DNA from 2 places in the Blautia sp. SC05B48 genome. Region 2 is predicted to be linked to the other one. Evidence: predicted binding sites of a transcription regulator. Region 2 holds the regulator's gene; the other holds the start of a gene.

Region 1 (15,626 bases), 410 kb from region 2:
AGTAGCTTCCCCGTATATCCGGAGTACTGCACACAAGATGGCACCGTTTGTCTGCAAGGATCAGAAGATTGTCAATGTTGCAAAAGGCATTGAGGAAAAGACACTGAAAACACTCAGTGAGGTGATCGAAGAAGAAATCCCGCAGGGTAATGTAGCCGTACTTTCCGGTCCAAGCCATGCGGAAGAAGTAGGACGCGGACTTCCTACAACCTGTGTGATCAGCGCACATTCACAGGAAACTGCGGAATACCTTCAGAGCATTTTTATGAGCCCTGTGTTCCGTGTGTATACAACACCGGATATTCTTGGGGTAGAGCTTGGCGGAGCATTGAAAAATGTGATCGCACTGGCAGCAGGTACTGCCGACGGCCTTGGATATGGAGATAATACCAAGGCAGCACTGATTACCAGGGGAATCACGGAGATAGGAAGACTTGGCAAAAAAATGGGTGCGCAGATGGAGACCTTTTACGGCCTGTCCGGGATCGGAGACCTGATCGTGACCTGTGCAAGTAAGCATAGCCGTAATCGAAAGGCCGGATACCTGATCGGCCAGGGATATACGATGGAAGAAGCTATGAAAGAAGTGCAGATGGTTGTGGAAGGCGTTTATTCTGCAAGAGCTGCAAGAGAGCTTGCAGAGAAATATGAGGTGGAGATGCCTATCATAACGGAAGTGAACCGCGTACTGTTTGAAGGAAAATCAGCAGCGGAAGCAGTAATGGACCTGATGCTGCGTGATAAAAAAGTGGAAACGCCCATGCTTCCGTGGGAAAATGCGTGAGCGGATCAGTCAAGTATTTATCAGTTTCAGACATGTGAAATACTAAGCGCAGAATTATAGGATTACCATATCAGGTGAAAAGAAAAAAAGATATCTGCCAGGAGATCACTTATAATCTGGCAGATATCTTTTTGCATTATTATGGAAATTAAAACTGAATATCACGGAGATCTTCCGGAACATGAGAAGTATGCAGATCTTCGTTCAGTGTATCGATGATCGCCATATCTTCATCCTCGATATTGAAGTCAAAGATGTTTCCATTGCTACGGATTCGTTCCGGGTTGATGGATTTCGGAATGACAGAAATTCCCTTCTGTATTGCCCAGCGAAGTCCGATCTGAGCAGGTGTCCGGGCATATTTGGTCCCCAGAACACACATTACATCATTATCAAAATATGCACCTCTTGCCAGAGGAGCATAAGCCTGTACCTGAATACCGAAAGCCTTGCAGTATTCGATCAGTTCAGTAGGGTAACACAAAGGATGGCACTCGATCTGGTTTACAGCAGGAATAATCCCGGATATCTTACGAAGCTCTTCCAGATGCCGGATATCAAAATTACTGACGCCGATACTTAAAGCACGTCCGGAGTCAAGAATGGATTCCAGCTCTTTCCAGGTGCTTAAATAGCAGCCGGGAACCGGCCAGTGTATCAGATAGAGATCTACATAACTGACTTTCAGACGGTCGAGGCTACGGGAAAATGCTCCCTGGACATCGCCGAGACGCTGCGCATTGTTCCAGATCTTACTGGTGATGAAAAGATCCTTTCTGGGAACTCCGCATTTGGCAATGGCACGTCCAACGCTTTCTTCATTTTTATAAACAGAAGCGGTATCGATCATGCGGTAGCCGGCGGAAATAGCAGATGTGACGGCTGCTTCGGCCTGTACGTCATCGGGCAACTTGTATACGCCAAGCCCCAGAAGAGGCATTTCTCTGTCGTTGTTCAGAAAAACAGTTTTTTTCAAAATAATTCCTCCTTGTATGTTCTGCTTTCCATGCTTTTGCTATTATAGCACAAAAATATGAAAGAATCACATCAATTATATTACAAAAGTGATAAAGCTTAGACTTGGCCAGGAAAGCAGATTGGGTAAAGAGTAATGGTTTGAAGAAACTAACTTCGTTAAAAATGAAACAATCGAGTTAATTTACTGTCAAAGTTTTTGGAAAAATAGGAAAAACAGCATATAATTTTGGCTATTTTTTATAATTATTTTCTTGATAATAACAGTGAAAAGATGTATAATGAATTTAATTGATAAATTCTTGTCATGAGAGTGTCCGCACGGCGGATACAGGAAAGGGGTATTTATGCATTTAATCAAAGATGAGAATGGCAATCTTGTTCAGCATGGACATGCAGATAGCCATGAACATACACATGAGCACACCCATGAGGATGGTGTGACTCACAGTCATACACACAGCCATGCGGAAGGAGACAGCCATTGTCATACACACGGTGATGGGCACTGCGGTTCCTGTGAGAATGGTGACTGCAAGAATGAGACTGTAGCGCTTCTTACCTATATGCTGCAGCATAACGAGCATCATGCTGCAGAACTTGATCAGATGGCTGACAATCTTAAGAAGCTTAACATGGATGCAGCTGCTAAGACGATCAAAGAGGCAGTAGCAGATTTTCAGAAAGGTAATATGAGGCTTGGACTTGCCCTTACACTTGTTAAGGAAGAGTTGAAATAAAAACTGACAGAATAGTTTTGACAGCATAGTGGTTAAATGACGCCACTTATTTGGAGGAATGATTATGTGTCTTGCAACAGTATATAAGGAAGAAGATAATTCTGTGATCTTTAAGAATGTAAGCCGGATCGATGTAGACGGAAATAAATTGATCCTTCGTGATATCATGGGAGATGAGCGTGAGGTAGAAGGCAGTATCCTTATGGTGGATCTTGCAAACAGCATCGTGAAACTGCAGTGTAACTGATATGATCAAGACGTAAGATGTGGAGGGACGATCGATGAAATTATCTGAAGCAATGAGAGAAAAAATGTTGCTTTCTTTTGAACTTTTTCCGCCAAAGACGGAAAAAGGCATGGCAAATCTGCCGGGAACCATTGAACATCTCATGAAGTATAGACCGGAGTATATTTCCTGTACATACGGTGCCGGCGGCGGAAATGTCGGAGCCAACAGGGAAGTATGCCAGATGATCAGGAATGCAGGATCTATTCCTGTAACACACTTCACAGTGATCAAGAACACAAAAGAAGGAATCAGACAGCAGTTGGAACGGTATCTGGCAGATGGCGTTGACCATATGCTGGCACTTCGAGGAGATATTCCGCTTGGTGAGACAACAACCTGCGGAGACTTCAATTATGCGACAGACCTTGTTAAATTTGTCCGTGATGAATTTGGCGATAAGTTTGAGATCGCAGTAGCCGGTTCACCGGAAGGCCATATCGCATGCAGAAGCTTGGATGCTGATATTGCTGTTTTGAGACAGAAACAGGACAATGGTGCTGATTATATCATGACTCAGCTCTGCTGGGATATGGAACAGTTTAAATACTGGTTGGACGCTATCCGCGAGGCTGGAGTGACAATGCCTGTAGATGTTGGCGTAATGCCGATCTTGGACCAGGCAGCTACCATTAATATGGCTCTTTCACGTAACGGCTGTGTAATGGACAGTGAGCTTTGCAGGCTGATTTCCAGGAACTGGCTGTTCCCGAATCCGTTTAACGCTAAAGATGCTGATGGTAAACCATTTGACATGTTCTATGAGGACAAGGTTAAACGATTCAAAGAAGAAGGAATCGAATACACCATCAGACAGATCGATGAGTATCGCGCTCTTGGTGTTGACGGTATCCATCTTTATGCATTAAACAAATGGAAAGATGTATCCGAGATCATTGACAGATCCGGACTTCGTACACTTATCTAATCATCAACGAAATAAATAAGAATTCCGGCACGATGCGGAGGTGCCAGAACAGTATCAGGCACCTCCCTTATGCGCCGGCATAACAGATATAGAATCAGGAGGTGCCCGTTTTATGGCACATGTTATTGCAGTCGCCGGAAAAGGCGGCGTTGGAAAAACTACATTATGCGGAATGCTGATCCAGTATCTCTGCGAAAAGAAAAAAGGACCTGTACTGGCGGTAGATGCAGATGCCAATTCAAATCTGAACGAGGTTCTTGGTGTAGAAGTAGATACAACTCTTGGCGATGTACGTGAGGAGATCGCACATGCTGAGATGACAGAGAAAAGCCCGATCCCCAAAGGAATGTCCAAGGCAGATTATGCAGAGGTACGTTTCGAGGATGCTCTTGCTGAGGAAGATGATTACGATCTTCTTGTAATGGGAAGAACCCAGGGAAAAGGATGCTATTGCTTTGTAAACGGTCTGCTTCAGGCACAGCTTGCCAAATACCAGAAGAATTATCCATATATTGTTGTGGACAATGAAGCAGGGATGGAACATATCAGCAGAGGAATCCTTCCGAGCATGGAGACAGCAATCCTTGTGAGTGACTGTTCCAGAAGAGGTGTACAGGCAGTTGGCAGGATCGCAGAACTTATTAAGGAATGCGATATGAAGCCTTCCAGAGTGGGTCTTATTATCAACCGCGCGCCAAAAGCAGAACTGAATCCAGGAATCCTTGAGGAGATCCGGAATCAGGGTCTCGATCTGATCGGTGTGGTACCACAGGATGAGGCAGTTTATGAATATGACTGCGATGGTAAACCAACCGTTACTCTTCCTGAGGATAATCCGATGAGAAAAGCAGCTTTTGAAATTTTCGATAAATTAGGTTTATAATGGAATATAAACCTTTTTTTATAAAAGAGAATAACCCATGGGTGGGGATGGGTTCCTGCCCTGGGCTTATTATAAAAAGAAAAATAAAAATAGATGTGCTATTAAAGGAGGTCTATAATGAGTGAATTCAAATTAACTACAGTGGAGGAATTTGAAGCCGCTACAGCCCGTCTTCTCGAGACAGGTGCAAAGGTAGGAGCAGATGCATGGCAGATCCGTGCAAAGAACCAGACTCCGCACTGTAAATTCGGTGAGCAGGGTATCTGCTGCCGTATCTGTGCAATGGGACCGTGTCGTATTACACCGAAGGCTCCAAGAGGAGTCTGCGGATGTGATGCCCATGGTATCGTAGGAAGAAACTTCCTTAAATTTACAGCCGGTGGTGCAGCTACTCACTCCGATCATGGTCGTGAGATCTGCCATACACTGTACTGTGCAAAAGAGGGCGGAAATTATCAGGTAAAAGATCCTGAGAAACTGCTTCGCATCGCTAAAGAGTGGGGCGTGGAAACAGAAGGCAAGGATATCTATGATCTGGCTCATGAGATGGCTGAGATCGGTCTTATGGAGTATGGTAAACCGTTCGGATATCAGAGATTCCTTGACAGAATGCCTGCAGGACAGAAAGAAAAACTGATCGAGAACGAAATCGCACCACGTGCTATCGACCGTGAGGTTGCAAGCTCCCTGCATATGTCTCATATGGGATGTTCATCTCTTCCGGAGGCACTTGTAAAACAGTCTCTTCGCTGCGGTATGGCTGATGGATGGGGCGGTTCCATGATGGGAACAGAGTTCTCTGATGTATTATTCGGAACTCCGAAGCCGATTGATACAGAGGCTAACCTTGGAGTAATGGTTGAAGAGAATGTAAACATTGTTGTACACGGACATGATCCGAGTCTTTCTGAGATGATCTGTGAGTATGCAGACAGCAAAGAAATGATCGATTATGCAAAATCTGTAGGAGCAAAAGGAATCACCGTTTCCGGTGTGTGCTGTACTTCTAACGAGGTAGCTATGCGTCGTGGTGTTCCGATGGCTGGTAACTTCCTGCAGCAGGAGAACGTAGTGCTGACAGGTGCCTGCGAGGCGATCGTAGTTGATGTTCAGTGTATCTTCCCTGCATTAGGACCTCTGAGCAAATGCTTCCATACTAAATTTGTTACAACTTCTCCGATCGCTCAGATGCCGGATTCTGAATTTATCAGATTCAACGCTGAGACAGCAGGAGAAAATGCAAAAGCAATCGTTAAGATGGCTATCGATAACTTCAAGAACAGAAAACCTGAGCTTGTACATATCCCACAGCTGAAACAGAAAGCTACTGTTGGTTATTCAGTAGAAGCGATCGTTAAAGTTCTTGATGGTGTTACAAACTCTCAGGTTGATGTAACAGGAACAACCAAACCATTACTTGAGTGCATCACTTCCGGTGTTATCCGTGGTGCTGTTGCTATGGTTGGATGTAACAATCCTAAGATCCGTCCTGACTATGCACATATCGAACTGATGAAGAAGTGTATCGCAAATGATATCATTATCATCGCTTCCGGATGTTCCGCACAGGCAGCTGCTAAAGCTGGTCTGATGGACAAATCCGCAAGAGATCTCTGCGGTGCAGGTCTGAAACGTGTCTGTGAGCTGGCTGATATCCCACCAGTACTTCATATGGGATCCTGCGTAGATATCTCCCGTATGATGATCCTGGCTGCTGAACTTGCAAAAGATTCAGGACTTCAGATCAATCAGCTTCCTGTAGTAGGATGTGCTCCTGAGTGGATGTCTGAAAAAGCTGTATCCATCGGTAACTACGTAGTTGGTACTGGTATTGATACATTCCTTGGTGTTGATCCATATGTTTCCGGTTCTTCAGAAATGTGCGAGCTTCTTACAGAGGGAACAAGAAAATGGACAGGTGCTGCTTACACAGTAGAGACAGACATCGAGAAATTAGTTGATCTTATGATCGAGAGAATTGAAGAGAAGAGAACAGCATTAGGAATCTAATCCGTTGCGATCTTTAAAATGTTATAAAAGGTGGAAGACGTAAAATGAAAATAGCAGTAACCGGTAAAGGCGGAGTAGGAAAGACAACTTTCGCAGCAACACTTGCAAGACTATACGCAGATGAGGGAAAAAAAGTCCTTGCGGCGGATGTGGATCCGGATGCGAACCTGGGTCTTGCCCTTGGATTTGACGAGGAAACCTTGGATTCTATTGTTCCAATCTCAAAAATGCGTAAGCTCATAGAAGAACGCACCGGAGCCAACAGCCAGAATCAGTTTTATAAACTGAACCCAAAGGTAGACGATATTCCGGATACTTATGGAAAAACCTGTAATGGCGTAAAGCTGCTTGTCCTTGGAACTGTGGAAACAGGTGGAGGCGGATGCGTCTGTCCTGAACATGTGATGCTTAAAAGAGTGATCAATAACCTTGTGATCCACAGAGATGATGTGGTGATCATGGATATGGAGGCCGGCCTGGAACATCTGGGCCGGGGCACCACGGAGAGCATGGATGAATTTATTGTAGTGATCGAACCAGGGGCAAGAAGTGTACAGACATATAAGAATGTTAAACGTCTTGCAAAGGATCTGGGAGTTTCTCAGGTTAAGGTCGTGGCCAATAAGGTAAGAAATCCGGAGGATGAGGAATTTATTCGGAGTAAGATCCCGGCAGAGGATCTGCTTGGAATGATCCACTACAATACAGAAGTTATAGATGCTGATCGTCAGGGGAAATCTCCCTACGATTTCAGTGAAACTGTAACAGCTGAAATCAGAAAAATCAAAGACAAAATTGATCAGAATTCAATTCTGTAAAAATAGGAGGTATTACAGTGACTTTATTTGATAGAGTATTCGGCGGAAACGATGCTGTATATGGTTTAACAGAGGGTGCTATTGACGGCGCGATCGCTCAGTATGGCGAAGACAAAGCTGTCAGCTTCCCGAATACCGCTTACAGCCTTCCTTGCTACTATGCTGTAACAGGAACAAAAGTTACAACATTAAAAGAATTAAAAGAAGCTCTTGGCGTTGTAAAAACACTTATGACAAGAGAGAAAAGACTGAACGATGCATTCATGTCCGGTGTTGCTACAGCACTCTGCGCAGAGTTCATCGAGGTTCTGAAATATATCGACGGAGCAACTCCTTACGAAGAGCCATGCTATGGACATCTTGGTGATGCTGTTATCCGTGAGCTCGGTGTACCGCTTGTAACAGGCGATATCCCAGGCGTTGCTGTTATCCTTGGTGCTGCTCCTACTACAGAAGAGGGTGTTGCTCTTGTAAAGAGCTATCAGGCACAGGGTATCCTGGTAACACTTGTTGGCGGAATCATTGATCAGGTTGCAGAAGCCGGAATGAAGACAGGTGCCAACGTTCGTGTTATTCCTCTTGGAAAAGATGTTACATCTGTTGTTCATGTAGTTTCCGTTGCGATCCGTGCAGCTCTGATCTTCGGTAACGTAACACCTGGAGATGCAGGAACACTTATGAAATACACAATGGATCGTGTACCGGCATTTGTTAACGCATTCAAACCTCTGGATGATGTGATCGTAGCATGCGGTGCAGGCGCTATCGCACTTGGATTCCCGGTTGTTACAAATGAGACAGAGAATATCTTCCGTGTACCGAAGAGCCTTATCGTTCAGGAGGACGTAAGTAAATTTAACGCTACTTCTCTTGAGGCGCGTGATATTAAGATCAAGATCACAAATATTGATATTCCGGTTGCTTTCGCATCTGCATTCGAGGGTGAGATCATCCGTCGTAAAGATATGCAGGTTGAGTTCGATGGCTCCCGTGTAGACTGTGCAGAGCTTGTACATACCTGCGATGCTTCTGAGATCGAGGATCACAAGATCACAGTAATCGGACCTGAAGTAGATGAGATGGAATTCGGCAGCAAGAACAGCATTGCATATGTTGTTAAAGTTGCAGGTAAGAATATGCAGCCTGACTTTGAGCCGGTTATCGAGCGTAAATTCCACAACTACATCAACTGTATCGAGGGTGTATACCATACAGGACAGCGTGATATGCAGCGTATTCGTATCAGCATTGACGCATTTAATGCAGGATTCAGAATCAAACATATCGGTGAAGTTCTTTATGCATCTGTTAAAAATGAGTTCGATGCAGTTGTTGATAAATGTGAGGTTGTTATCTATACAGATCCTGCTGAGTGTACAAGAATCCGTCATGAGGTTGCAATTCCGATCTTTGACAAACGTGATGAGCGTCTTGATACTCTGACAGATGAGTCTGTTGACGTATATTACAGCTGTATCCTTTGCCAGGCATTCGCACCAAGCCACGTATGTGTAGTAACACCTGAGAGACTTGGTCTTTGCGGTGCGGTTTCATGGCTGGATGCAAAAGCTACACATCAGCTTGACCCGGCTGGTCCTTGCCAGATCATTACAAAAGAGCGTCCGATCGATGAGAATCTTGGTTCTTATGAGGACGTTGATGAGGCAGTTCAGAAATTCTCCCAGGGTGCTCTGGAGCATGTTACACTGTACTCCATCATGCAGGATCCGATGACTTCCTGCGGATGCTTCGAGTGTATCTGTGGTATCGAGCCATTCTCCAACGGTGTTGTTATTGCTAACCGTGAGTATGCAGGTATGACACCACTTGGAATGACATTCCCTGAGATGGCATCCATGACAGGTGGTGGAGTTCAGACACCTGGATTCATGGGACATGGTAAACATTTCATTTCCTCCAAGAAGTTCATGAAGGCTGAGGGCGGTATCGAGCGTATCGTATGGATGCCGAAAGAGCTGAAAGAATTCGTAGCTGACAGACTTAATAAGACTGCAAAAGAGCTTTACGGAATCGATAACTTTACAGACATGATCGGTGATGAGACGATCGCAGAAGATCCAGAGACACTGGTTGCATTCCTTACAGAAAAAGGACATCCGGCTCTCGGACTTGATCCAATGATGTAATTTATCCAGGAGAAAGGATGTGCGGACATCCTTTCTCCTGTAAACTGTTAAAAAGTTTGTTGATTTTTTAACAGAAATGTAGTGCTGCATCTTGCCAATAACTGGTGCTATGTAGTATAATATAAGAAGCTCTGTAGTTTTTAATTATTATTTTTAAGGAGGCTAACGAAAAATGCCGTTTAATCAGAAACCACAAAAGTTCAATGCAAAGATTAATGCTGTCACAATCGGAAGCGGAGATAAGACTGTGACAATTGGTGGGGATTGTACATTCCCATTTTATTCCTTTGACGCAGAGTCAGAGAACTGCCCGAAGATCGGTGTAGAGATCTCTGATATGGGTCTTGAGGGCGTATCTGAAGGTATCAAAGCTTACTATGAAGGCGCTACTACAATGGCTGACATTGCTAAGAAAGCTGCAGCTATGGAGGGTGCTGACTTTGTTGCACTTATTCTTGAGGGCGGCGACCCGAACGGTGTTAACAAATCTATCGATGAGCTGATCGCAGTTGTTAAAGAAGTTGCAGATGCAGTTGACTGTCCACTGGTTGTAGAGGGCTGCAAGAATGTTGAGAAGGATGCAGAGCTCCTTCCGAAGGTTGCAGAGGCTCTTCAGGGCAGAAATGCACTGATCCTTTCCGAGAAAGAGGAGAACTACAAAGCGATCGGTGCAGCAGCAGGTCTTGCTTACAATCAGATCGTAGGCGCTGAGTCTGCCGTTGATATCAACCTTGCTAAACAGCTTAACGTTGTTACTACACAGCTTGGTGTAGATGCAAAGAAGATCGTTATGAATATCGGTAGTGCAGCAGTTGGTTATGGATATGAGTACGTAGTATCCACTATGGACCGTATCAAAGGTGCCGCTTTAGGCCAGAATGATAACATGCTGCAGATGCCTATTATTACACCTGTATCCGCTGAGACATGGAATGTTAAAGAGGCAATGGCTTCTGAAGCAGACATGCCGGCATGGGGACCACAGGACGAGCGTGGAATCGACATGGAAGTTGAGACAGCAGCAGCTGATCTTGCAGCTGGTTCTGATGCAGTTATCTTAAGACATCCGGAATCTGTTAAGACAATTTCCAAGCTGATCAAAGCACTTGCGTAATAAATAGGAGGATAAAGAGCTATGGCACTGAATGGTATTCAGATCTTTAAATTAACACCAAAGAAAAACTGTAAGGAATGTGGATGCCCTACATGTATGGCTTTCTCTATGAAAGTTGCACAGGGCGCTATGAAAATTGAGCAGTGTCCTCATATGTCCGAGGATGCATTAGCATCTCTTTCTGAGGCAACTGCACCGCCAATGAAAACTATCAAGATCGGAACAGGCGATGGAGAGTTTACACTTGGTGGAGAGACTGTTCTTTTCAGACATGAGAAGACATTTGTAAGCAAAACAAGATATGCCGTATCACTTTGCACATGCATGAGTGATGAAGAAGTAGAAGCAAAACTTGCAGAGATCCCACACGTTGACTATGATCGTATCGGTGAGAGAATGCATGTAGAGCTTGTGTATGTAAACTGCGATGAGAATGCAGATGCTGCAAAATTTACAGCACTTGTAGAGAAGGCTAAAGGTCTTGGAAGAACACTGATCCTTGGCTGTACAGATCCTGAGATCGCAAAAGCTGCCCTTGAAGTATGTAAGGACGGCAAACCGGTTCTTAACGGAGCAAACGCTTCCAACTACGAGGCAATGAGCAAGGTTGCTACAGATGCAGGAGTAGTTCTCGGTGTATCCGGTAAGGACATCAATGAGTTATATGATACTACAGCAGCTATTGAGAAACTTGGCAACAAGAATCTCGTACTTGATACAACAGGAGCTGACATCAAAGAGACCTTTGCAAATACTGTACAGGTTCGTCGTGCAGCTCTTAAGAATCAGGACAGAACATTTGGTTATCCTTCTATCGTTAACCTTGTTAAACTTGCGAAGGGTGACAAACATTTACAGGCAGCACTTGCTTCCATGTTTACTATGAAATATGGTTCTATCATCGTTATGGAGCAGATGACATATGCAGAGGCACTTCCGCTGTTCGGTCTTCGTCAGAACGTATTTACAGACCCGCAGAAGCCAATGAAGGTAGAACCGGGCATTTATCCTCTGAACGGAGCAGACGAGAATTCTCTCGTTGTAACAACAGTAGACTTTGCTCTTACATATTTCGTAGTATCTGGCGAGCTGGAGCGTTCCGGTGTTCCGCTTAACCTGGTGATCAATGATGCAGGCGGACTTTCCGTACTTACATCCTGGGCAGCAGGTAAATTCTCCGGAAACAGCATCTCCGAGTATATCAAAGAGAATGTTGAGCCGAAGGTTAAATGCAGAAGACTGGTTATTCCTGGTAAAGTAGCAGTTCTTAAGGGCGATCTTGAGGCTAAGCTTCCTGGATGGGAGATCATCGTAGGACCAAGAGAAGCAGTACAGCTTGTGAAATTCTTAAAAGACCTTGATGCATAAACTTAAGGTTTAAGAAATCAGCTGTCCGGCAATATCGCCGGCAGTTATAAACGGCTGTGCAGGTTTGCTGCACAGCCATATCCTACTAATATGTAAAGGAGAACACGAGTATGGCAAAATTTGTAACAATTGGGGAGAGACTTTCAACAACAGCACCGGCAGTAAATAAAGCATTTACTGAGAGAGATCCTGAGCCGATCATCAAAAGAGCAAAACAGCAGCTTGATGCAGGCGCTACATATCTTGACGTAAACATCGGACCTGCTGAGAACGATGGCGAGGACCTTATGAAATGGGCAGTACAGCTCCTTCAGTCTGAGTTTGACAATGTTCCGCTTGCTCTGGATACTACAAACCAGAAAGCTATTGAGGCTGGTATTTCCGTATACAACAGAAGCAAAGGTAAACCGATCGTAAACTCTGCAGATGCTGGAGACAGAATTTCCAATATCGACCTTGCAGCAGCTAACGATGCGATCTGTATCGCACTTTGCTCTTCCGGTATGGTTGCATCAGACAATGACGAGCGTATGATGCATTGCCAGAACATGCTTGAGAGAGGTCTTGGCCTTGGTATGGAAGCAGAGGATCTCTGGTTTGATCCGCTTTTCCTTGTTGTAAAAGGAATGCAGGACAAACAGATGGAAGTTCTTGAGGCAATCAAGATGTTCTCCGAGATGGGTCTGAACTCCACTGGCGGTCTTTCCAACAACAGTAACGGTATGCCAAAACATATCCGTCCGATCATGGACTCTGCTCTTGTAGCTATGGCTATGATGAATGGTCTTACATCTGCAATCGTTAACCCTAACGACCTTCGTCTTATGGAGACAATCAAATCCTGTGACGTATTCAAGGGTAACACACTTTACGCAGATTCTTACCTTGAGATCTAATTTGGCGTGTGAACAAAACAGGAGCGCTGTTTCAGAGGCTGGGGGCTTCGGCCTTCAGCCTCTTTTTTACTAATATAGTTTAGTCTAACTCCCAACGCCACAGGTGGAAGACGAATAACTTTTACGAGGCGAGAAAGGTGGTTGCCGAATGTTTAAGGTGACTTTTGCTTTTGAAAATGGCAGTACGGTAGAAGCATTTGCCAATGCGGGGGATAATTTACTGGAGGTTGCTCGTGGCGCCAATGTGGCTATCGATGCACCATGTTCCGGAAACGGAGCCTGTGGAAAATGTCGGGTACAGTTAAAAAGCGGAGAACTGGACTCAAAGAAAACTCTTCATATTTCGGATGAAGAATATGGCGCAGGCTGGCGTCTGGCCTGTATGAGCAAGATCAGTGCAGATGTGGAGGTTCTTGTTCCGGATATTGCATCCGCATATAAGAGCCGAATGAAAGTGGCTGATTTAAGCTCAAAAGAAGAAATTGCTATTTTTGAAAATGCCAAGCATGAAGTTGAGATGGCTGGCATAGAACTTACAAACAGTCTTGATGTTATAGAAGTACACATGGAGGAACCATCTCTGGATGATACCATGCCGGATAATGAGAGACTGACACGGGCACTGCGGAAATATATGAATCTTAAACATATCAGAATTCCCTATTCCGTGCTGAAAAAACTTCCGGATGTACTTCGAAACAGTAAATTTTCAGTGAAATGTGTGGTTCGTACAACACCGAACGACATGTTTGTATACGATATTTTTGACAGTAAAGAAGATGTTGTGATCGGTGGTCTTGCCGTAGATATCGGTACCACAACAGTTTCTGCAGTTCTGATCAATATGGAAAGCGGAGAGATCCTGGCCAAAAGCTCTTCCGGAAACGGACAGATCCGTTTTGGTGCGGATGTTATCAACCGTATTATTGAATCTCAGAAACCTGGAGGAAAAAAGAAGCTTCAGGATGCAGTGATCAAAGAGACCATCAATCCGATGATCCACGAGATGTGCAGAAGCATTCACTTCCCGGAGGAACAGATCTACCGGATGTGTGTTGCTTCCAATACAACCATGAATCATCTGTTTGCAGGGATCAATGCGGATCCGCTTCGCATGGAGCCGTATATTCCTACATTTTTCAAAACAAATTCCTTATTTGCATCCGATGTGGGAATTGAGATCAATCCGGATGCACATATTATCGTGGCTCCGAATATCGGAAGCTATGTAGGTGGAGATATCACTGCCGGTACACTGGTAAGTATGATCTGGAACAGACCGGAATTTTCTCTGTTTATCGACCTTGGTACTAACGGAGAGCTTGTGTTCGGTAATTCCGATTTTATGATGAGCTGTGCATGTTCCGCAGGTCCTGCCTTTGAGGGTGGAGATATCAGCTGCGGTATGCGTGCTACAGACGGTGCTATTGAGGCATGTACCATTGATAAAGAAACTATGGAACCGACATATAAGGTTGTAGGCGAACCTGGAACCAAACCGGTAGGACTTTGCGGTTCCGGTATCATTGATGTGATCAGTGAACTTTTTATGACAGGAATCATCAATCCGAAGGGCAAATTTGTTCGTGAAGGCAAAAGAATCCGTCACGATCATTATGGCATGGGAAGCTATGTGATCGCGTTTGAAGAGGAAGCCGGTTCTGCCAAGGATGTTGAGATCACAGAAGTAGATATTGATAATTTTATCCGTGCCAAAGGCGCTATTTTCTCTGCAATCCGTACTATGCTGAATTCTCTTGATTTCGATGTTTCCATGATCGATGACGTATATGTTGCCGGTGGAATCGGAAGCGGGATCAATATGTCTAATGCAGTGCATATCGGAATGTTCCCGGATATTCCTCTTGAGAAATTCCACTATATTGGTAACTCTTCTCTTACAGGTGCTTATCTGATGCTTCATTCCACACCGGCAGAGAAAAAGACATACGAACTTGCATCCAATATGACTTATCTGGAGCTTTCTACAGTTCCGACTTATATGGATGAGTTTGTAGGTGCATGCTTTATTCCACATACGGACACAAATCTGTTTCCGTCTGTTATGGAAGAACAGCAGAAGAGATAAAGCAGACTAAAACAGCAGAGGTAAAACATGGCTTTTAGTATAAATGACTTGAATTATGAAAAAGACAGCAAGGAAAGAATGCCCTGGGAGCATTATATAGAGGAGTTCAGTAAGGCAGACCCGGCAGAAATTGCCGGACGTCTTTCACTTCCTTATGACGAAGAGAAGAAAGTACTGACTCTGAAATTCCTGGAAAGCGTTTATTATATTTCCTGGCCGGATTTTCAGGTAACTCATGAAGAAGACGATGCGGGATTTTATCCTCTTGAGGAAATGCATTATGCAAAGATCCTTGCTATCCGTTTTCTGCTGAACGGGAATGTATCTCAGGGAAGCGGAAGGTTTAAAACATACAGGGAAATGCCCTGGGGAGAGGTTTATCTCCGTCAGTTTGATGGCAGGTGCATCAAACGCCTGGCTTTCACATACGGAAACAGACTTAAGGATTTCAAGGAAATCATGGAACACATCCATGCGGTTCCCGTGGATCATGGAGATATTGCATACCAGGTGGAGATCTTTCCAGGATATGTAGTTCAGATGATCCTCTGGGAGGGGGATGATGAATTTCCGCCGTCCTCACAGATC
Region 2 (15,626 bases):
CGGTGTTTACGGTATGGCAGGTCTGATGTATGAGGTGGGAGAAAACTATCCGGATGTGGAGCTGATCATTATCCCGGGTGTGACAGCAGCTACAGGCGGCGCCGCAGTGCTGGGTGCACCGCTGATCCATGACTTCTGCCTGATCAGCTTAAGTGATCTTCTGACTCCGTGGGAGAAGATCGAGGCAAGGCTTCTGGCAGCAGCACAGGCGGATTTTGTGGTATGCCTTTACAATCCGTCCAGCAGAAAACGTAAGGATTATCTTCAGAAGGCCTGTGATCTGATGATGAAATACAAGTCCCCGGACACTGTCTGCGGCACGGTTGCCCAGATCGCACGTGACGGCGAGACTGCACAGGTTATGACACTGAAGGAGCTTCGTGATACAGAAGTGGATATGTTTACTACCGTATTTGTGGGAAATTCACAGACTAAGAATGTAAACGGCAAGATGGTAACACCAAGGGGATATAAGAATGTATAAAGCCATTGTTTTTGCAGGGACCACCGAGGGCTACGCACTCTGTGAGTTCCTTGCGGAAAATCATGTTCCGGTCTATGCCTGTGCAGCTACGGAATATGGCGGATCCCTTCTGAAGGAAAATGAATTTCTCCATGTCAGCGCCGGAAGGCTGAAAACCGAAGATATGGAGGAGCTTTTCCGGAGGGAAGCGCCAGAGATCGTTCTGGATGCCACTCATCCCTATGCGGCAGAGGTGACAAAAAATATCCGGTCTGCCTGTGAGAACGGAAATATCCGTTATCAGCGTGTTCTTCGCCCGGCGAGTGAGAAGAACCGTGAAGCCATCTATGTGGAAAGCACGGAGAAGGCGGCAGAATTTCTTTCCGGCACAGAGGGGAACATTTTTCTTACCACAGGAAGCAAGGAGCTGTCTAAATTTACAGTGATCCCGGATTACCAGGAGAGGCTTTTTGCCCGGGTGCTGTCCATCCCTTCTGTGATCAGCTCCTGTGCGGAGCTGGGGATCGAGGGAAAACATCTCATCGGTATGCAGGGGCCATTTTCCACAGAGATCAACGAAGCGATGCTTCGACAGTTCCAGTGCAGCTATCTGGTCACCAAGGATACCGGTCTGGCAGGTGGATTCCCGGAAAAGATGGAGGCCTGTCAGCGCTGCGGCGTCACACCTGTGATCATCGGAAGACCTTTGCGGGAGGAGGGTCTGTCCCTGCCGGAAGCAAGGGTATTTCTGGCAAAGCTGTTCGGCCTTACCCTGTCACAGAGGGTTTCTCTTGTGGGCATCGGCATGGGCGCGGAAAAAACCCTGACCCTGGAAGGAAAGAAGGCCTTTGATGAGGCGGAGCTTCTGATCGGTGCAAAGCGTATGACAGATGCCGTACAGAGGCCCGGACAGGTGGTTCTCCATGAGTACCGCAGTGATAAGATCGTGGAGTATATCAAGGCACATCCGCAGTACCGTACCGTTGCCATTGCCCTTTCCGGAGATGTGGGCTTCTACAGCGGCGCAAGGAAGCTGATGGATCTTTTGGATGGTGATGTCCAGGTGATCTGTGGGATTTCTTCTGTTGTTTATTTTATGGCGAAGATCGGTCTTTCCTGGGATGATGCCAGGATCGTCAGCGCTCATGGAAGAGACTGCAATCTGATCTCCCTGATCCGACATAACCCCAAGGTCTTTTCCATTCTGGGGACAGAGGATGGGGTAGCTCGTCTGGCTTCTCGTCTGGTTGAGTATGGAATGGGGGATGTGACTCTTTATGTAGGCGAAAATCTTTCCTACGAAAATGAAAAGATCTTTCATGCCAGTGCAGCAGATCTTACAGAATACCGGGGAGATGCATTAAGCGTGGTAACTGCGTGCAATGAAAAGGCATTACCTTTGCCCGCAGTTCACGGGATCTGTGATGAGGAATTTCTCCGTGGAAAGGCGCCTATGACAAAGGAAGAGGTACGTACGGTTTCGCTGTCCAAGCTTCGCCTTCAGGAGGATTCTGTCTGCTATGATGTGGGAGCGGGCACAGGCTCGGTTTCTGTTGAGATGGCACTGCGTGCCTGGAAGGGGCAGGTCTATGCCATTGAGAAAAAGGAGGATGCCCTTGCTCTTCTTAAGGAGAACAGGCGGAAATTTGCCGCAGATAATCTGGAGATCGTATCGGGTACCGCACCGGAAGCTATGGTGGAGCTGCCTGCTCCGACGCATGCTTTTATCGGCGGGTCTTCCGGAAACATGAATGAGATCATCCGGCTTCTTCTGGACAAAAATCCGGAAGTACGGATCGTGATCAACTGTATCACTCTGGAGACCGTGACGGAAGCCATGAATGCCATACGAGATTTCAGCCTGACAGATGTGGATATCGTACAGCTGTCTGCGGCAAGATCAAAATCTATCGGAAGGTATCATATGATGATGGGTGAGAATCCGATCTATATCATTTCCTGCAGCGGAAGAGGGGAGGAGATTTAGGTGAAGATCCCGAGAATACTTCTTGCGGCAGGTGCCAGCGGAAGCGGAAAAACCCTGATCACCTGCGGGCTTCTTCAGGCGCTGGTGAACCGTGGCCTTAAGGTAGCTTCTTTTAAATGCGGCCCGGATTACATAGATCCCATGTTCCACAGCCGCGTGATTGGTACAAGATCCCGAAACCTGGATACGTTTTTTACAGATGGAGACAGGATCCGGTATCTTCTGGCAAAGAACGCATCGGACTGTGAAATTGCAGTGATGGAGGGAGTCATGGGGTACTATGACGGTGTAGGAGGGATCACCTCCAGAGCCAGTGCCTATGATCTGGCCTCCACCACAGATACACCGGTGATCCTGATCGTAAACAGCCGTGGCATGAGTGTTTCCCTGGCTGCCTATGTAAAGGGCTTTCTGGAATACAAAAAGGACAGCCATATCTGCGGCGTGATCTTTAACCAGATGTCTCCCATGCTGTATCCCAGAATGAAAAAGCTTCTGGAAGAGGAGCTTTCCGTAAAGGTACTGGGATATGTTCCGAAGGTGGAGGACTGTGTGATTGAAAGCCGTCATCTGGGACTGGTGCTTCCGGAGGAGATCCCGGAGCTGAAAAGCCGTCTGCAGAAGCTTTCCGAGGTGCTGGAGAAAACTTTGGATATCGATGGGATCCTGGAGCTTGCAGGGGGAGCACCGGAGCTTGCGGCGCCGGAGCCGGAAATGCTTATACAGAAGGATACTGCCTTCGGATACCGGACAGAGGAAAAGGTACGGATCGGTGTGGCGGATGATGAAGCCTTTTGCTTTTTCTATGCGGATAATTTAAATCTTCTGGAGCAGATGGGAGCGGAGCTGGTGCGTTTTTCACCCATTCATGACAGAGAGCTTCCGGAGGATCTGGACGGGCTTCTTTTAAGCGGCGGTTACCCGGAATTAAACGGGGAGGCGCTGGAAGATAATCAGGAAATGTGCACCCGGATCCGGGAAGTTATCCTGGACGGAATGCCCTGTCTGGCAGAATGCGGCGGATTCATGTATCTTCATCAGGAGATGGAGGATATGGAAGGAAAGCAGCGCAGAGTCTGCGGGGTGATCCCTGGAAGGGCCTACCGGACACCGAAGCTGAACCGGTTCGGCTATATCACCCTTACGGAAAAACAGGATACCGGACTTGGTAAGATCCCTGCCCATGAATTCCATTATTTTGATTCCACAGATTGCGGAGAGGATTTTCATGCGGCAAAGCCGGCATCTAAAAGAGGATGGGATTGTATCCATGACCGGGGTAGGCTGATGGCAGGATTTCCTCATCTTTATTATTACGGAAATCCCAGGGTTCCGGCACGTTTTCTGAAGAACGCACTGGAATATAAGAAGGAACGGAGGCAGAAAAAAGATGCTGAAATATAGTCTTCCTGCACTGGTCATAGGATTTGTGCTGGATCTTCTGATCGGAGATCCCAGATGGCTTTATCATCCGATCTGCGTCATCGGCAATCTGATCGCAGTGCTGGAAAAGGCGATCCGGAAGATTTTTCCGAAAAATCACGGTGGTGAGCTGACAGGAGGCTTTCTGATCGTAGTGCTTGTCTGTTTGTTCAGCGGCGGGGTGCCGCTTCTGGTGCTTTATTATCTTTACCGGTATCTGCCGGTGGCCGGATTTGTGCTGGAGGTTTTCTGGTGCTATCAGCTTCTTGCCACCCGTTCCCTGAAGGATGAGAGTATGAAGGTTTATGACCGGCTGAAAAATGGAACTCTGGACGAGGCACGCTATGCGGTGTCCATGATCGTAGGCCGTGATACCCGAGAGCTTACGGAAACCGGCGTGACAAAGGCTGCCGTGGAAACCGTTGCGGAAAATGCATCCGACGGCGTGATCGCCCCCATGCTTTATATGGCTATCGGCGGGGTGCCGCTGATGTTTCTGTACAAGGGCATCAATACCATGGATTCCATGCTTGGATATAAAAATGACAAATATCTTTATTTCGGCCGTGTTGCGGCAAAGCTGGATGATGTGGCCAATTATATCCCTGCCAGAATCTCCGGATGGCTGATGGTGGCAGGAACTGTTTTTACAGGAATGGATATAAAAAACGCGGCAAAGATCTACAAACGTGACCGGAGAAATCATGCAAGCCCCAACTCAGCCCAGACAGAGGCTGCCATGGCCGGAGCGCTGGATGTACAGCTTGCGGGAAATGCATATTATTTCGGAAAATTATATGAAAAACCCACGATCGGGGATCCGATCCGTCCTGTGGAGCCGGAGGATATCAAAAGAGCTAACCGGCTGATGTACGCGGCATCCATACTGGGTGTGGTGGCTTTTGGACTGCTCAGTGCGGGCATCCGGTTCGGGTTATTAAGGTAACAATAAATACAGACAGGAGAATGACCAATGACAAAACACATACATGGAGGAGACGTATATAAACATAAAGACTGCCTGGATTTTTCGGCAAATCTGAATCCTTTGGGAACACCGGAAAGTGTGAAGCAGGCCATTATCCACAGTCTGGATCATATTGCACAGTATCCCCGGGTGGGATGCGGCGTTCTCAGGGAAAGGATCGCAGAATCGGAAGGTGTAAAAGCGGAAGAGGTAATATGCGGTAACGGAGCAGCAGAAGTGATCTTCACGCTCTGTCACGCAGTAAAGCCAAGGAGGGCTCTGATCCCGGCGCCTACTTTCGCAGAATACGGACAGGCTCTGGTCAGCACAGGCTGTGAACTGGAATATTACATGCTGACGGAAAATGACGGCTTTGTGCTCAGTGAGGCATATCTGGATATCCTCCATAAGGGACTGGATATGGCCTTCTTATGCAACCCCAATAATCCTACCGGCATGCTGATCCCCCACAGGCTTCTGAAAAAGATCCTGGAAAAATGCAGAAAACTGGATATCCTGCTGGTGGTAGATGAATGTTTCCTTGATTTTGTAAAGGACCCGGAAGAGTATTCTCTGAAGCGTTCTCTTTCCGGGTTCAATAATCTTTTTATCCTGAAGGCATTTACAAAAAGATATGCCATGGCTGGGGTGCGGCTGGGCTATGGCCTCTGTTCTGACAGAAAGCTGATGGAAAGGATGGAGCTTTGTGTTCAGCCATGGAATGTTTCCACCATGGCCCAGGCAGCCGGGCTCCAGGCACTTACAGAGACGGAATATGTAGAGGAGGGAAGACAGCTTGTTTTTCGGGAGGCACAGTGGCTGAAGGATGAGCTGGTCCGCATTGGGTATAAAGTATTTCCGTCGGAAGCAAATTATATTTTCTTTAAAGGACCGGAGGAGCTGTTTGACTTCTGTTTGCGGAAACGGATCCTGATCCGTGACTGCAGCAATTATCCGGGACTTACAAAGGGGTATTATCGGATCGCGGTAAAGCGCCATGAAGAAAATGTAAAACTGATCGAAGTACTTGAGGGAGGTATATTATGGCAAAAGCAATAATGGTGCAGGGAACCATGTCCAATGCCGGAAAAAGCCTGCTGGCTGCGGGACTTTGCAGGATCTTTAAGCAGGATGGATATCGTGTGGCTCCTTTTAAATCACAAAATATGGCACTGAATTCCTTTATCACAGAGGATGGCCTTGAGATGGGGCGGGCCCAGGTCATGCAGGCAGAGGCAGCCGGGATCAGGCCGTCTGTCCTGATGAATCCGATTCTTCTGAAGCCTACCAATGATGTAGGCTCCCAGGTGATCGTAAACGGAGAAGTTCTTGGAACTATGAGTGCCAGGGATTATTTCAAATATAAGAAGACCCTGGTTCCGGATGTGATGAAGGCATACAACGCTCTTGCAGCGGAAAATGATATCATTGTCATCGAAGGTGCGGGAAGCCCTGCCGAGATCAATCTCAAGGATGAGGATATCGTAAATATGGGGATGGCAAAGATGGCCAAGGCACCGGTCCTTCTTGTGGGTGATATTGACCGTGGAGGTGTTTTTGCCCAGCTGATCGGTACGGTGGAGCTTCTGGAGGACGATGAGAAGGCTATGGTAAAGGGTCTGATCATCAACAAATTCCGCGGAGACAAGACTATCCTGGACCCTGGTGTTGTCATGCTTGAGGAAAGAAGCGGGATCCCGGTGGTGGGTGTGGCGCCTTACCTGGATATCCAGGTGGAGGATGAGGACAGCCTGACGGAGCGTTTTGACCGGAAGCAGGAAGCCGGTGTCATTGATATCGCGGTGATCCGTACACCAAGGATTTCCAACTTTACGGATTTTAATCCTTTTGAGAGCATTCCCGGAGTTTCTCTCCGTTATGTTAAACACCCGAGAGATCTTCACTCTCCGGACATGATCATCCTTCCTGGAACCAAGAACACCATGGGTGATCTGATCTGGATGCGGGAAAGCGGAATGGAGGCAGCAGTTCTCAAGGAAGCCTCCAGAGGCAAGCTGATCTTTGGTGTCTGCGGTGGCTATCAGATGCTGGGTGAAACCTTAAGTGACCCTCATGGAGTTGAAAATGGCGGTTCCATGAAAGGGATGGGACTTCTTCCCATGGAGACGGTATTTGCCGAAAAGAAAACCAGGACCAGGGTGCAGGGGCATTTCGGTCAGCTGTCCGGTGTGTTTGCTCCTCTTTCCGGTGCGGAGATCGAGGGCTATGAGATCCATATGGGCGAAAGTATCCTGAAGGAGAATGCAGGAACAGCAACGAAGATCACAGACAGCGTCAGCGGTAAGAAAAAAGAAGAGGGTGCTTTTGCGGGAAATGTGTGCGGAACCTATATCCACGGCGTTTTTGATAAGGAAGCATCTGCAGAGGCGATCATACGCGTGATCGGCGAGAAAAAAGGTATTGATGTGGAAAATATGACAGGCGTGGATTTTGCGGCATTTAAGGAACAGCAGTATGATATCCTGGCTGCAGAGCTGCGGAAGCATCTGGATATGAAAAAAATCTATGAGATACTGGAAAATGGGATTACGGAGGAAGAATAGAAATGAAAGTAGAGCTTGAAAATGTAAAACCCCTGGAGATCGAAAAAAGAAGCTTTGAGATCATCACAGAAGAGCTTGGGGATACTCCCCTGATCCCGGGAACCGAGCTGATCGTAAAACGCTGCATCCACACAAGCGCAGATTTTGATTATGCAAAAAATCTCTGCTTCTCGGAGGGGGCAGTGGAGAAGGCAATGGACGCCATCCGCAACGGTGCCTGCATCGTCACAGATACCCAGATGGCAAAGGCCGGGATCAACAAGCGTGCACTTGCCCGCTACGGCGGTGAGGCTTACTGCTTCATGTCCGACGAGGATGTGGCTGCCCTTGCAAAAAAGAACGGGACTACCAGAGCCACAGCCAGCATGGACAAGGCAGCAGAGATGGATAAAAAGCTGATCTTTGCCATCGGAAACGCACCTACCGCACTGGTACGTCTTTATGAGCTTATTGAGAACGGAAAGCTTTCTCCTGAGCTGATCATCGGTGTGCCGGTAGGATTTGTGAATGTTGTGCAGTCAAAGGAGCTGATCATGCACGCAGATGTGCCTTATATTGTGGCAAAAGGACGCAAGGGTGGAAGCAACATTGCTGCGTGCATTGTAAATGCCCTGCTCTACATGATCGATAACCGGAGAGATTAGGAGCCGATAACCTCCTTCAGAAGCTGACAGGCAGGCAGAAAATCCTTGGATGGAATGGAGGAGCAGGAGAGGACCAGGGTGACCTCGGCTCCGTTTTCTCTGAGAACCTCCAGTCCCAGACCACGGTTCCGGGCTCTGTCTGTCAGTTCACTGCCTGTGAGAGAACAGGGGAGAGTAAGGGCAAGGCTGGTTCCTGCGGCTCCTGTCTGGATCTGGCAGTCCTGGCCGAAGGTCTCCCGGACAGCCTGGGAAAGAGCCTTCAGTTTCTGGGAATAAAGGCGGCGGAGTTTTCTTGTCTGGGAAGCCATATGCCCGTCGCGGATAAACTGGCAGAGTGCGATCTGTTCTGCCTTGGAAGCAGTCTGATTATAAAAGGCTGCTTTTTTTGTATATTTTTCCCGGAGAGAGCGTGGCAGTACCATGAAGCTGACACGGATGGAGGGCAGCAGCAGCCTGGAAAAGGAACCAATATAGACAACGTTTTCACCGCCTGCAAGACCAAAAAGTGAAGGCGTTGGCTTCTGGAAATAAACAAATTCGTTTTCGAAATCATCCTCAATGATCAGATGGTCATTGATCTCCGCATGACGGATCAGCTCCAGGCGTCGTTTTACCGGCATGATCTCGCCCCATTTTGTCATGTGAGCAGGAGAAACATAGATCACATCGCAGCTTTTGTCCCGATAATGGACATCAAATCCGTAATCCTGAAAGATGGTGCTGCATGCGGTGAAGGACGGTGTAGGGAACGAAACGGTTTTCCGTTCATGGATCAGAGGGCAGAGAATCTGGAGAAGGGGCTGGAGACCGGCCCCTACTACAATGTCATCCGGGGAGCAGATCACATTTCTGCGTTCCCGGATATAGTCTGCGAGAACCTCCCGGAAATCGCTTTCGCCCTGGGGTTCGCCATAAGAAAGCATACGGTCGCCCTGGCGGAGGGCGCTTTTGATGTAACGCTGCCACAGATCAAAACGAAAGCTTTCCCGGTCAACACCGGAAGAGGCAAAATCGTATAGATAGGGCGTGATATCCTTATCCTGTTTTTTGGGGGTGAGCAGATGCTGCCTGGAAGCAATGCCGGTGACATAATAGCCGCTCTGTGCCCTGGCGATGATATAGCCGTCTGCTGCCAGCAGAAGATAGGCATTTTCGATGGTGGTACGGCTCAGCTTCAGCTCCTGGGCGCATTTGCGGAGGGAGGGCATTTTGCTTCCGGGAAGGAGACGGCCTTCCATGATCAGCTTCCGGTAATAGTGATAAACCTCCAGATATAGGTGTTCTTTTTTGTGTTCTGCAGATATATTTAACATAAGTATGATGATTTCCTTCCAAAAATGATTGCGTAAACCTGACAGTTCATTCTATAATATTACAGAAAAAAACTCAAGACTGGAGAATTACCATGAAAAAAATAGCAGTGATCAATGATCTTTCCGGGCTGGGGAAATGTTCACTGACAGCAGCGATCCCGGTGATCTCGGTGATGGGAGTCCAGGCGTGTCCACTTCCCACCGCTGTTTTAAGCAACCAGACCGGTTATGAAAGTTATTTCTGTGAGGATTTCACAGAGCATATGGAACTATATATGGAGCAGTGGAAAAAAAGAGGATTTTTTCCGGATGGGATCTATACAGGATTTCTTTCTGATGATAAGCAGGCAGACAGGATCCTGAAATTTATGGATGCGTTTGCAGGGAAGGATACTCTGATCCTTACAGACCCGGTGATGGGGGATGACGGCGCGGTTTATCCAATCTATACAGAAGAGCTCCGCAGCCGGTTCTGCGAACTGACACACCGTTCCTATGTGATCACACCGAACCTTACGGAAGCCCTCCTTCTTCTCTACGGAAAAGAAAAAATGGAGGAGATCTGGAATAAACTGCAAAAGGCATCAGAGGCCCGGCGGATGGAAGAGATCCGGGAGATCGGGTGCGGACTTGCCCGGAAATTTTCACTTCCTGCCGTTGTGATCACCGGAGTGGATCACAGGGAGGAGGGGCAGCCTCTGAAAATGGGGAATCTTGTCCTGGAAAACGGAAACAGCTCCTGGGTATTTGCAGAGAAATCAGGAGGAAGCTATTCCGGGACAGGAGATCTTTTTGCATCCGTGCTCAGTGCAGGGCTGGTAAAAAGATATTCCATGAAAACCTGTGCAGAGCTGGCCGTGGACTTTATCTCGGCATCGATCCGGGATGCGGTGGAGGAAGGAACAGACCGTAACGATGGTGTATGCTTTGAACAGCATCTTGGCATGCTGCTTCCATAAAAACATAAGGGAATAAAAAGAGCTGACCGTCAGGCCAGCTCTTCCCATTTTTCATAAAGCTCTTCCAGTTCTTCAGCGATAGCTGCTTTTTCGCGGCTCAGCTTTGTACATTCCGCTACATTGGTGCAGACATCCGGAAGGACCATGGTTTCGTCGATCTCACTGTCTCTTGTTTCCAGCTCTTCGATACGGGCTTCGACTTTTTTCAGCTCGGCTTCTCGTTTTCGTTTCTTTGCCTGTTCTTCCTTCATCTGCTGCCAGGAAAGCTTGTTCTCGGAAACCGCTTTTTCTTCGGCAGGTGCCTCCGGAGAAGTGCTTCCCGGTGCATAGGTACTGGTCAGCTCCTCCTTCTTTTCCAGATAGTAATCATAATCACCGATGTAATTTACCACTGCCTGGTTTGTCAGCTCCATGATCCTGGTCGCAGTCTGATTGATAAAGTAACGGTCATGGGATACATAAAGGACTGTACCGGTGTAGCTGACCAGTGCTTCCTCCAGGATCTCCTTGGAGGCAATATCCAGATGGTTGGTAGGCTCGTCAAGGATCAGGAAGTTGGCTTCGGAAAGCATCAGCTTTGCAAGGGAAACACGGCCTCTTTCTCCACCGGAAAGTGCGGAGATCTCCTTGAAAACATCATCTCCGGTAAAAAGAAATGCAGCAAGCATATTTCGGATCTCGGTCTCTGTGAGAGTCGGATAAGTATCGGAGATCTCCTGGAAAATTGTCTTGTCCATATGCAGAACATGATGTTCCTGATCGTAATAACCGATCTGCACCTTGGAACCAAGGGAAAATTTGCCGGCATCTGCCTCAATAAGACCGTTGATGATCTTCAGCATGGTGGTCTTTCCGGTTCCGTTGTTTCCAATCAGTGCCACACGCTCGCCGCGTTTGATATCAAAGGAGATATCGGAGAACAGGGTCTGTCCCGGAAAGGCCTTGGAAAGCGCTTCCACGTGGAGCACATCGTTTCCGCTTAACACCCGTGGTTCCAGCGAGATACGCATCCGGTCCTGGAGCTCAAGAGGCTTTTCGATCCTCTGTACACGGTCCAGCATTTTTTCACGGCTTTCCGCACGCTTGATGGATTTTTCACGGTTAAAGGATTTCAGCTTGGCGATAACGGCTTCCTGATGCTTGATATCCCGCTGCTGATTTAAGTATGCCTTGTACTGTGCGTCACGAAGCTGAGCCTTCTTGAGAGCATAGGCAGAGTAGTTGCCGCTGTATACGCGGGTCTGTCCGGCTTCGATCTCAATGACCTTGGTGACCACCTTATCCAGAAAATAACGGTCATGGGAGACGATAAAAACAGCTCCCGGATAATTCAGAAGATAAGTTTCCAGCCAGGAGATGCTTTCCATATCCAGGTGATTGGTTGGCTCATCCAGAAGCAGGATATCCGGCTTGGAAAGAAGCATCTTGCCCAGCGCCACGCGTGTTTTCTGACCGCCGGAAAGAGTTTCGATCTGCTTGTCATAATCTTCCTCCGTGAAGCCGAGACCCTTTAAGACACCGGTCAGCTCACTTTTGTAAGCGTATCCGTTCTCCAGCTCAAACTGATGGGTCAGGCGGGTATAGGTTTCCATCAGACGGTTCAGCTCATCACCGGTCACCGTGTTCATTTCCTGTTCCATATTGCGGATACGGCGTTCCATATCGATGATGTGCTGCTTGGTGGTAAGAAGCTCCTCGTAGATGGTATGATGTCCGTGGATATCTTGGTACTGGGCAAGATAGCCGATATTTTTATCCCGGGCAAGCACCACGGTACCGGAATCAGCAGAAAGCTCCTGCATGATGATCCGCAGCAGTGTGGTCTTTCCTGCACCGTTGCAGCCGATCAGAGCAGCCTTTTCACGGTCTTCAATGTGAAAGGATGCATCATTTAAAATTACTTTTTCGCCAAAGGCCTTGCATATATTCTGACATGATAAAATCATAAAAACTGTCCTCCTGTATAAAGAATCACCCCTGTTTATGTCTGAACAGGGAAAAATCCTCCACCTATTATAACGGAAACTGCCGGGATTTCAAAGAAAAAATCAATTATTAGAAAAAATATAAAGAAATTTGTACAGAATAGACAACTTTAATTGACAGGAAAATGTCAATTCGTTATAATTAACCTAGTGTAAGGTAAGGAGGAAAACTATCGTGGAGACAAAACAAATCTCGAAAGCGGTGATTAAGCGTCTGCCACGCTATTACCGCTACTTAGGAGAGCTGATGGAAGATAATGTAGAACGTATTTCTTCCAATGAATTAAGTAAGAAGATGCATACCACAGCTTCTCAGATCCGTCAGGATCTTAATAATTTCGGCGGTTTTGGGCAGCAGGGGTATGGCTATAATGTACACTATCTTTATACAGAGATCGGTAAGATCCTGGGACTGGATACTGTTCATCCGATGATCATCCTGGGAGCCGGTAATCTGGGACAGGCACTTGCCAATTATGTGGATTTTGAGAAGCGCGGGTTCAGGCTTGTTGGTATCTTTGACGTAAATCCTGTGCTTGAGGGCATCGCAGTCCGTGGACTTGAGATCCAGATGCTCAGTGAGCTTCCGTTTTTCCTGAGAGAGAATAACGTGGAGATCGCGATCCTGACACTTCCCAAGAATAAAGCCAAGGAAATGGCAGATATTCTGGTGGAGAACGGAATCAAGGCAATCTGGAATTTTGCACATCTTGATCTTGAGACACCGGATGATGTGATCGTAGAGAACGTTCATCTTTCCGAGAGTCTGATGACACTGTCTTATAATCTCAGCAAATACAGGCAGGAACATGTGGATAAGTAAGAATTGTTAAGCTGCCGGAAACGGCAGCTTTCTCTATGACAGAGGGGAGGCAGAAGACAGAATGAAGAAGCTTGTTACCTGCGCAGAAATGAAGGATCTGGACTCCACAACGATCCGTGAGATCGGAGTTCCCTCCGAGGTTCTGATGGAGCGGGCAGCACTGAAGGTGGTAGAGGAAACAGAAAAGTATCTCCAGAAGGACGAAAGGATCCTGGTAGTTTGCGGAAGCGGAAATAATGGCGGTGACGGTATCGCTGTTGCCAGATTGTTCCATCTGAAGGGAATCCGGGCAGAGTTTTATATGGTCGGAAACAAAGATAAAATGACCAGAGAGACAGCTCTTCAGTATAAGATCGCTTCCGGTTATCGTGTCCCTGAGGTGAATAACCCGCAGTGGAGTGAATATACTACTATAGTAGATGCCGTGTTTGGGGTAGGCCTGACGCGTCCGATCGAGGGGCATTATGCTGATATCATCCATGAGATGAACAGTGCGAGGGCCAAAAAGATCGCAGTTGACATCCCGTCAGGAGTGAACGGAGATACTGGCCTGGAAATGGGAATTGCCTTCAGCGCCGATCTGACTGTTACATTTGCCTACCGGAAAAGAGGTCTTTGCTTTTATCCGGGAAGACTGTATGCAGGAAGGATCGTTACCGCCGATATCGGGATCTATGAACAGGAAGCTGTGACTGCATCTGCCGCCTGTCTGGAAAATAAAGATCTGAAGCTGTTTCCGGAACGTGATCCCGGCGGAAACAAGGGTACCTTCGGAAAAGTGCTCTTTGTGACCGGAAGTGAGGGAATGTGCGGAGCCGCTTATTTAAGCGCCAGTGCAGCACTTCGTGCCGGTGCGGGAATGGTAAAGATCCAGACTGTGGAAGCCAACAGGATCCCACTGCAGATACTCCTTCCGGAGGCTATGGTCTGCAGCCGCTTTGATCAGGAATCCAATGAACAGCTTCTATCCTGGTGTGATGTGATCGTGATCGGACCGGGACTTGGAACATCAGTGGCCAGCCGTGAGAGAGAACAGTGGTTTCTCACGGCGGCTGCCCGGGAGAAAAAGCCGCTGATCCTGGATGCGGACGGCCTGAACCTTCTGGCTGCACATCCACAATGGTATCAGTATCTGGGAGAGCATGTAGTCCTGACACCGCATATCGGAGAAATGAGCCGGCTCAGTGGCAGAACGATCCAGGAGATTCAGCATGAGATCGCAGATACTGCACTGAAATGTGCTGCGGAAACAGGCTCTGTGTGCGTATTGAAGGATGCATGTACGGTGATCGCAGATGAAAAAGGCCAGATGTATCTGAATCTTTCCGGTAATTCCGGAATGGCAACTGCAGGAAGCGGAGATGTGCTTTCCGGGATCCTGGCAGCAGTGTTATGTATGTATCTGAAAACGGAGGAACAGCCTCCCATGGTTTTAAAGGCCGCGTTAGGTGTTTATCTTCACGGACTTTGCGGTGATCTTGCAGCCGCTGAAAAAGGAAAGCGCAGTATGCTGGCAGGAGATATCATAGAATATCTGCCCAAGGCATTAGCTATAGGTGAAGAGGAGTCGGGATTATGAAAAAATACGAGAGAGTAAAAGCACTGGTATCACTGGATGCCATTGCCCACAATTTTGAGGAAATGCATAAAAATGTCAAAGAAGGGACAAAGATCATCGCTGTGATCAAGGCAGACGGTTATGGCCATGGTGCCAGAGCTATTGCCCGTCTGATCCAGGACTATGACTATATCTGGGGATTTGCAACAGCTACTGCAGAGGAGGCACTGGAGCTTCGGCATGCAGGGATCACCAAGCCTGTCCTGATCCTTGGCCTTGTATTTGAGGAATATTATGAGGAGCTTGCAGCCAATGATATCCGGATCACCATATCGGATCTTAATACAGCGGCAGAATATGCAAAAGCAGGTGCACGCATTGGAAAAAATGTACATATTCATCTGGCTCTGGATACGGGAATGACAAGGATCGGATATGCGGATATTCCGGAAAATGCGATAAAGATCGAAAAAATCTCAAAAATCCCGAATCTGGTGATCGAGGGAATGTTTACCCATTTTGCCAGGGCGGATGAGACCGACCGTTCTCCTGCACTGGTGCAGCTGGACCGTTATCTCCGTTTTGCAGAGCTTCTGGAAAAAAGAGGTGTTCATATTCCGGTACGTCACTGCTCCAACAGTGCAGGTATCATCCGTGTTCCGGAAGCAAATCTCAATGTCGTTCGTGCCGGCATCACCATTTACGGTATTTATCCGTCAGAGGAGGTAGAACGTGATATTGTGAAGCTGACACCTGCAATGGAGCTGAAAAGTCATGTATCCTATGTGAAAAATGTGGAACGTGGAACAGCGGTAAGCTATGGAGGAACGTTTGTTACAGAACGCTTTACCAGAATGGCAACGATCCCCGTAGGTTATGCAGATGGCTATCCGAGACAGCTTTCCAATAAGGGCTGGGTCCTGATCCGGGGCAAAAAAGCT

Evidence for each region. Region 2 encodes Rex, which represses fermentation and respiration genes when NADH is low (regulators of the CRP and FNR family bind a similar motif). Its sites were predicted from a motif close to ATTGTTAANTANTTAACAAT; they were not measured.
Region 1: EYS05_RS16755 (cobalt transporter) is a predicted target of Rex. The motif match lies at 2,050-2,069, and genes of this name have one in related genera.

The regions. Positions count from the first base shown of each region.
Region 1 covers NZ_CP040518.1:3,579,481-3,595,106, reverse strand. The annotation lists gene EYS05_RS16765 (NAD(P)H-dependent glycerol-3-phosphate dehydrogenase) at 1-784, shown strand, start outside; gene EYS05_RS16760 (aldo/keto reductase) at 933-1,760, opposite strand; gene EYS05_RS16755 (cobalt transporter) at 2,107-2,499, shown strand; gene EYS05_RS16750 (CooT family nickel-binding protein) at 2,564-2,746, shown strand; gene EYS05_RS16745 (methylenetetrahydrofolate reductase) at 2,781-3,713, shown strand; gene EYS05_RS16740 (ATP-binding protein) at 3,826-4,596, shown strand; gene cooS (anaerobic carbon-monoxide dehydrogenase catalytic subunit) at 4,714-6,606, shown strand; gene EYS05_RS16730 (ATP-binding protein) at 6,651-7,424, shown strand; gene acsB (acetyl-CoA decarbonylase/synthase complex subunit alpha/beta) at 7,442-9,571, shown strand; gene acsD (acetyl-CoA decarbonylase/synthase complex subunit delta) at 9,744-10,685, shown strand; gene acsC (acetyl-CoA decarbonylase/synthase complex subunit gamma) at 10,707-12,053, shown strand; gene acsE (carbon monoxide dehydrogenase/acetyl-CoA synthase methytransferase subunit) at 12,164-12,949, shown strand; gene acsV (corrinoid activation/regeneration protein AcsV) at 13,098-15,038, shown strand; gene EYS05_RS16700 (DUF3786 domain-containing protein) at 15,066-15,626, shown strand, end outside.
Region 2 covers NZ_CP040518.1:3,165,029-3,180,654, forward strand. The annotation lists gene cobJ (precorrin-3B C(17)-methyltransferase) at 1-484, shown strand, start outside; gene cobK (precorrin-6A reductase) at 477-2,450, shown strand; gene EYS05_RS14735 (cobyrinate a,c-diamide synthase) at 2,451-3,854, shown strand; gene cbiB (adenosylcobinamide-phosphate synthase CbiB) at 3,841-4,818, shown strand; gene cobD (threonine-phosphate decarboxylase CobD) at 4,846-5,898, shown strand; gene EYS05_RS14750 (cobyric acid synthase) at 5,883-7,403, shown strand; gene EYS05_RS14755 (precorrin-8X methylmutase) at 7,406-8,047, shown strand; gene pdxR (MocR-like pyridoxine biosynthesis transcription factor PdxR) at 8,044-9,360, opposite strand; gene EYS05_RS14765 (pyridoxamine kinase) at 9,453-10,319, shown strand; gene EYS05_RS14770 (ABC-F family ATP-binding cassette domain-containing protein) at 10,349-12,265, opposite strand; gene EYS05_RS14775 (redox-sensing transcriptional repressor Rex) at 12,480-13,127, shown strand; gene EYS05_RS14780 (NAD(P)H-hydrate dehydratase) at 13,189-14,706, shown strand; gene alr (alanine racemase) at 14,703-15,626, shown strand, end outside.